2 regions of the Kitasatospora sp. NPDC034035 genome follow, and region 2 is predicted to be linked to the other one. Evidence: predicted binding sites of a transcription regulator. Region 2 holds the regulator's gene; the other holds the start of a gene.

Region 1 (3,405 bases), on a different contig from region 2:
GGCGCTCGGCCCGTCCTTGGGGACGGCTCCGGCCGGGACGTGCAGGTGCACGCCGCGGTCGCGCAGCGAGGTGACCGGCAGTTCCAGCTCGGCTCCGCGCGAGCGCAGGAAGGAGAGCGCGATGTGCGCGGACTCCTTCATCACGTCGCCCAGCTGCCCGGTGAGGGTCAGCCCGGTGCCGCCGGTCTCGGCGTCGGCCAGCGAGGCCTCGATATAGAGGACGTCGCCGCCGGCGCCGGTCACCGCGAGGCCGGTGGCCACGCCGGGGACGGCGGTGCGGCGCTCGGCCGGTTCCTGGGCGGACTCCGGCACGTGGTGCGGGCGTCCGATCAGGGCGCGCAGGTCCGCGGCGCCGACCGTGGCGGGCAGCTCGCGCTCGCCCAGCTCGGCCTGTGCGGCGATCTTGCGCAGCACCCGGGCGATCGAGCGCTCCAGGGTCCGGACGCCGGCCTCGCGGGTGTACTCCCCGGCGAGCTTGCGCAGCGCGGTCTCGTCCACGCTGACCTGCTCGCCGCCGAGGCCGGCCTTCTCCAGCTGGCGCGGGAGCAGGTGGTCGCGGGCGATGACGACCTTCTCGTCCTCGGTGTAGCCGTCCAGCCGGACCAGCTCCATCCGGTCGAGCAGCGGCTCGGGGATGGCTTCCAGCACGTTGGCGGTGGCGAGGAAGACGACGTCGGAGAGGTCGAGCTCGACCTCCAGGTAGTGGTCCCGGAAGGTGTGGTTCTGCGCCGGGTCCAGCACCTCCAGCAGGGCGGCGGCCGGGTCGCCGCGGTAGTCGGAGCCGACCTTGTCGATCTCGTCGAGCAGGACGACCGGGTTCATCGAGCCGGCCTCCTTGATCGCCCGCACCAGGCGGCCGGGCAGGGCGCCGACGTAGGTGCGCCGGTGGCCGCGGATCTCGGCCTCGTCCCGGACGCCGCCGAGCGCCACCCGGACGAACTTCCGGCCCATGGCCCGGGCCACGCTCTCACCGAGCGAGGTCTTGCCGACGCCGGGCGGGCCGACCAGGGCCAGCACCGCGCCCCCTCGCCGGCCGCCGATCAGGCCGAGCCCCTGGTCGGACCGCCGCTTGCGGACGGCCAGGTACTCGACGATGCGCTCCTTCACGTCGGCCAGGCCGGCGTGGTCGGCGTCGAGCACGGCGCGGGCGCCGGCGATGTCGTACGCGTCCTCGGTGCGCTCGTTCCAGGGCAGCTCCAGGACGGTGTCCAGCCAGGTGCGGATCCAGGAGCCCTCGGGGGACTGGTCGGACGCGCGCTCCAGCTTGTCGACCTCCTTGAGCGCGGCCTCGCGGACCTTCTCGGGCAGGTCGGCGGCCTCGACCCGGGCGCGGTAGTCGCCCTCCTCGTCGGCCGCTTCGCCGTTCAGCTCGGCCAGCTCCTTGCGGACGGCGTCCAGCTGGCGGCGGAGCAGGAACTCCTTCTGCTGCTTGGCCACGCCCTCCTCGACGTCCTTGCGGATGGTGTCGTTGACCTCCTCCTCGGCGAGGTGGTCGCGCAGCAGGGTCAGCGCGTACTCCAGGCGGGCGACCTGGTCGGCCTCCAGCAGCACCTTGAGCTTCTGCTCGGCGGTGGCGAAGGACGCGTAGCCGATGTTGTCGGCGAGTTCGCCGACGCCCTCGATCTGCGCCACCCGGTCCACGATCTGCCAGGCGCCGCGCTTGCGCAGCCACTGGGTGGACAGCGCCTTGTACTCCTTGACCAGCTCGGCGGCCCGGCCGGCCACCGGGGTGCCCACCGAGGACTCCCGGAACGGCGTGGTCTCCACCCAGAGGGCGGCGCCGGGGCCGGTGGTGCCGACGCCGATCCGGACCCGGCGCACGGCGCGCACCAGCGCGGCAGGCTGCCCGATCGTGCCCGGGCCATCGGCCAGCCGGCCGACCTGTTCCACGGTGGCCAGCGTGCCGACCGCCGCGTACGAGCCGTCCACCCGCGGGACCAGCAGGACCTGTGGCTTGGTGCCGCCGGCGGCCGCGGCCCGGGCGGCCTCGACCGCTGCGCGGACCTCGGTGTCCTTCAGGTCCAGCGGGACGACCATGCCCGGCAGGACGACCTCGTCGTCCAGCGGCAGCACGGGCAGGGTGAGCGGAGTGGACGTCGATGCCATGATCTCTCCCCAGTCAGTGAAGTTGAGTCGACCTGACTAAGGCCTGGCGGGCGCCGGATGTTCCCCGGACTTCGTTCGCCGTGAGCGAACACGATCCGGCCGGGAAGGCCCGCGGACGGGGCCGCGGGCGGGCCGTCAAAAGAACGTGAAAAGAGCGCTGAGTGATTCCTGGGAAACCCTCGGCACGCGAAGGGAGCGTCAAGCACGGAGAGCCCGGAGAAACCCGCGGAGCCCGCGGAGCCCGGAGTGGACTTCGGCGCGCGGACCTCAGCGCACGGCCCGCACGGGGGCCCCGCCGCGCGCGGGCGCGGGCACGGCGCCGCCGACCGTCGCCGCGGCCGGACGGAGCCGGGGCGGGCGCCGCTCGGTGCGGCGCAGCCAGCGCCACAGCGCCACCCCGGTGAGTACCGCCGCCGGGTGCCCCACCGCGGTGACGACGTCCTTGTCGGAGGCGATCTGCTCGGCGATCATCAGCCCGGCGCCGCCCAGCGCGAGCAGCCGCCCGCGCCAGGAGAGCAGCCCGGCCACCGCGCCCAGGCAGGCGAGCACGCCGTAGCTGACCCCGATGTCCAGGTGGTCCATCACCTCGGGCGCCATCCGCCCGGTCTCCACCGCGATGATCACCACGCCCTGGGAGAGCAGGGTGGCCGCGACGTGGCCGACCGCGAAGACCGCCGCCGCCCGGGCGGACCCGACCTTGCGCTCCAGTGGCGCGAGGGTGAACGCGAATCCCCAGAGATAGGGCATCCACACCTCGCCGGCCACCCAGAAACCACTCAGGACCAGGGCACGCAAAGGGTGCTGCAGCAGGTTGTGGCCGTCCGAGCTGGAAGCTTCCTGCAGTCGCTGCACGAGTTCCGGATCGGCGAATTTCGCGAAGGTCGTGGTGGCGCCCACGACCGCGAGGTATCCGAGCGTGAAGGGGTTGCGCCGGGGCGTGGGAACGCGGTCCAGCAGCCATTGGACGGCGCCGGCGCGCAGGCCGTGCCGGAGCATTCCGTACGGCGCTCCCGCGGGCACGCGCCCGTCGGCACCCTGCCGCAGTCCCGCCATGCCGCCTCCGCTCCACACCCGCAGCCACCGGCTCCCGCCCGGTGCCCAACGTACCGGCGCGCACCACGGATTCCGCCCGGTCGGGTGTTGTCGTGCCCACGGTACGTCGAGGTTCTGGGAGGCACCTGGGAAAAGCCGGTGAAGACCGTCGCCGCAGCGGAGTGCCGGATTCCAGGCATTGGTCCAGACCTTCTCCCGATTAACGCGTCAGTAGGGCCTCTGACCGGCGACTTGATGTCAACTCGA
Region 2 (3,405 bases):
AGATCCTCCAGCCCGGCTACCGCATCGGTGAGCGGATCATCCGCCCGGCGATGGTCGCCGTCGCGGAGCCCCAGCCGGGCACCCAGACCGTCGGCGACGCCGACGCGAAGTCCGGCGACGCGGACGAGTCCGACGGTGGCTCGGACAGCTGACAACCTGTGACAGCTGACAACCAGTGCGCTGCGGAGTCGTACGCCGGCCAGAACGGCGGCCGGCTCCGCAGCGCGCTGTCAACGGCGTTGCGTTCCCTTGCTGTTGACAGCACAGTGACGATGGACATCGGGAGGTGACGGGAGCCGTGAGCGAGCGCAGCGAGCGAACCGTTAAGGGGCGCGTGTACCGCTCAGCGGCTGCCGAGCGAAGCGAGGTGGACGCATGAGTGGCAAGGACTATGTCGAGAAGGACTACTACAAGGTCCTCGGCGTGCCCAAGGACGCCACCGCCACCGAGATCAAGAAGACCTACCGCAAACTCGCGCGCGAGTTCCACCCCGACGCCAACACGGGTGACGCCAAGGCCGAGGAGCGGTTCAAGGACATCTCCGAGGCGTACGACGTCCTCTCCGACGAGAAGCGCCGCAAGGAGTACGACGAGGCCCGCAGCCTCTTCGCCAACGGCGGCTTCCGGTCCGGCGGCGGACCCGGCGGTGCCGGCAGCTACAGCTTCGACTTCGGCGACCTCTTCAGCGGCAACCAGAACGCCGGCGGCAGCGGCGGGCTCGGCGACGTCTTCGGCGGCCTCTTCAACCGCGGCGGCACCCGGCAGGCCCAGCCCCGGCGCGGCGCCGACGTCGAGACCGAGGTGACGCTCTCCTTCGAGGAAGCGGTCGACGGCGCGACCGTCCCGCTGCGGATGACCAGCCAGGCCCCCTGTCGCACCTGCAACGGCACCGGCGCCAAGTCCGGCACCACCCCGCGGGTCTGCCCCACCTGCGTCGGCGCGGGCACCGTCAGCCGCGGCCAGGGCGCCTTCGCGCTCTCCGAGCCGTGCAAGGACTGCCGCGGTCGGGGCATGATCGTCGACGACCCGTGCACCGACTGCCACGGCAGCGGCCGGGCCACCTCCGCCCGCACCATGCAGGTGCGCATCCCGGCCGGCGTCCAGGCCGACCAGCGCATCCGGCTCAAGGGCAAGGGCGCCCAGGGCGAACGCGGCGGCCAGCCCGGCGACCTCTACGTCACCGTGCACGTCGACCCGCACCCGGTCTTCGGCCGCAAGGGCGACAACCTCACCGTCACCGTCCCGGTCACCTTCCCCGAGGCGGCCCTCGGCGCCACCATCGAGGTACCCACCCTCGGCGGCCCCGCCGTGAAGCTCAAGCTGCCCCCGGGCAGCGCCAACGGCCTCACCATGCGTGCCCGCGGCAAGGGCGCCACCCGCAAGGACGGCACCCGCGGCGACCTCCTCGTCACCGTCGAGGTCGTGGTGCCGCAGCACGTCACCGGCGACGCGCTGAACGCCCTGGAGCAGTACCGCGAGGCCACCGCCTCCGACGATCCGCGAGCAGCCCTCTTCCGGGCGGCGAAGGGAGCGTGACGACCAGATGTCCCCGATGAATCCGATCAACCCCGACACCCCGATCGGCCCCGGCATCGGCGAAGGCCTGCCCGGCAACGGCAACCGCCGCCCCCGCCGGGCCCCCTCGGCCCCTCCGCCGTACGTCCTCACCGAGGACACTCCGGTGTACGTCATCTCCGTGGCCGCCGAACTGTCCGGCCTGCACCCGCAGACCCTGCGCCAGTACGACCGTCTCGGCCTGGTCTGCCCCGACCGCACCGCGGGCCGCGGCCGCCGCTACTCCTCCCGCGACATCCAGCAACTGCGCGAGGTCCAGCGGCTCTCCCAGGACGAGGGCATCAACCTGGCGGGCATCAAGCGGATCATCGAGCTGGAGAACCAGGTCACCGCCCTCCGGTCCCGCGTCGCGGAACTCGCCGACTCCCTGGAAGGCGCCGCCGCCGCCCTCCAGCAACGCGAGGCCGCCGTCCACGCCTCCTACCGCCGCGACCTCGTCCCGTACCAGCCCCCCACGCCGCAGTCCAGCGCCCTCGTCGTCTGGCGCCCCAAGCGCTGACCACGGCCGCACAGACACCGCCGCCGGCCCCCTCCTGTTCGGGGGGTGCCGGCGGCACTTTTGCAGTGAGAGAGTTCTGTCCTAGGCAGAAGTCGTCGATCTACCTGTGGCAAGGCGTCTCGTCAGTCGACTCATCACCGCCACCTAAGATCCTTGCCACAGCAGACGACAATCGCGTTGACTACGTGACGGTCAGCACTAGGAGCCGAAGATGAGTGGGCAAGAGCACGCAGGGACGGGACCTGCCGCATCACGGATCCTGTCCGAGGACGCCCGGAAGCTCTACCTGCAGGCCGTGAATGAAAACGGTCGTATCACTCCGGATGCCGGCCCGGCTGCCGGAAGCCCCGCTCTCGAAGAGCTGCTTGATCTCGGGCTACTCATACCCGACAGCGAAGAACCCGGAGCACTGCTGGCTGCCGATCCGGCACAACTCGCGAGCAGCCTGAGTTCGGCATGGCAACGACAAGCACTCGATTTGCTGTCAAAAGCAGTTTCCCTGCCGGCCGATCTCAGCGACCTCTCCGAGGCATTCCACGCCCCGGACACCACCGGCGGCTCGGTCGAATATGTCCACGGAAAGGCTCTGATTAATCAGAGGCTCCAACAGTCGGCAGCCCCGGGGGTCCTGGAAGGACTTTCCATGCAGCCCGGTGGACCAAGGCCCGCCGAAATGCTCACCTCGTTTCTGGAACGAGACCTGGAAATCCTCCGCCACGGCGCCTCGATGCGGACGATTTACCACGCGAGCACCCGCTACCACCAGCCAACACGTGACTACGTGGCGCAATTGACGGCAGAAGGGTGGCAGTTCCGGACGCTGGACGAACCGTACGCCCGGCTGATCATCGTGGATCGCCGCGTGGCCGTCATCCCGGTCGCCGCCGACTACAGCGCGGCCGCCTTCGTCCACGATCCGGCCGTCATCAGCTTCCTGATCGAGGAGGTCTTCGAACGGAGCTGGGGCAGAGCCCTGGAATTCGACGGCAATCGGGCCGTCCCGCACCAGGTGGTGTCCAGGCTCCGGCAGACCATCATCGACCTCATGCTGGCCGGCACCAACCACCGGGCCATCGCACGGAGGCTCGGCATCAGCGAGCGCACGCTCGCGCGGCACATCGCGGAGATGAGAGAGGAGCACAACGTCGACTCACTCTTCCAGCTCGGATATGTGCTCGGCCGGTCACCGCGAGCAGAAACCGACTGAAAGCCGGAAGACGGAGGCACCCCGTCCGCGGCACCGGATCCGGCCGTTCCGCGCGCCGCCTCGATCAGGAGTCGCTGTCAGGTTCAGTTCCAGTGCAGGTCGTCGGCAACGGCAACGATTGCGG

Evidence for each region. Region 2 encodes HspR, which represses chaperone genes until heat shock. Its sites were predicted from a motif close to TTGAGNNNNNNNNNCTCAA; they were not measured.
Region 1: the regulator HspR is predicted to act here: its motif matches at 2,129-2,147, upstream of lon (endopeptidase La).

What each region holds. Positions count from the first base shown of each region.
Region 1 is NZ_JBVISA010000006.1:151,889-155,293, reverse strand. Features, by position in the region: gene lon (endopeptidase La) at 1-2,106, opposite strand, end outside; gene ACZ52J_RS10980 (rhomboid-like protein) at 2,374-3,159, opposite strand.
Region 2 is NZ_JBVISA010000002.1:23,088-26,492, forward strand. Features, by position in the region: gene grpE (nucleotide exchange factor GrpE) at 1-152, shown strand, start outside; gene dnaJ (molecular chaperone DnaJ) at 376-1,536, shown strand; gene ACZ52J_RS02870 (heat shock protein transcriptional repressor HspR) at 1,544-2,074, shown strand; gene ACZ52J_RS02875 (helix-turn-helix domain-containing protein) at 2,286-3,281, shown strand; gene ACZ52J_RS02880 (hypothetical protein) at 3,365-3,405, opposite strand, start outside.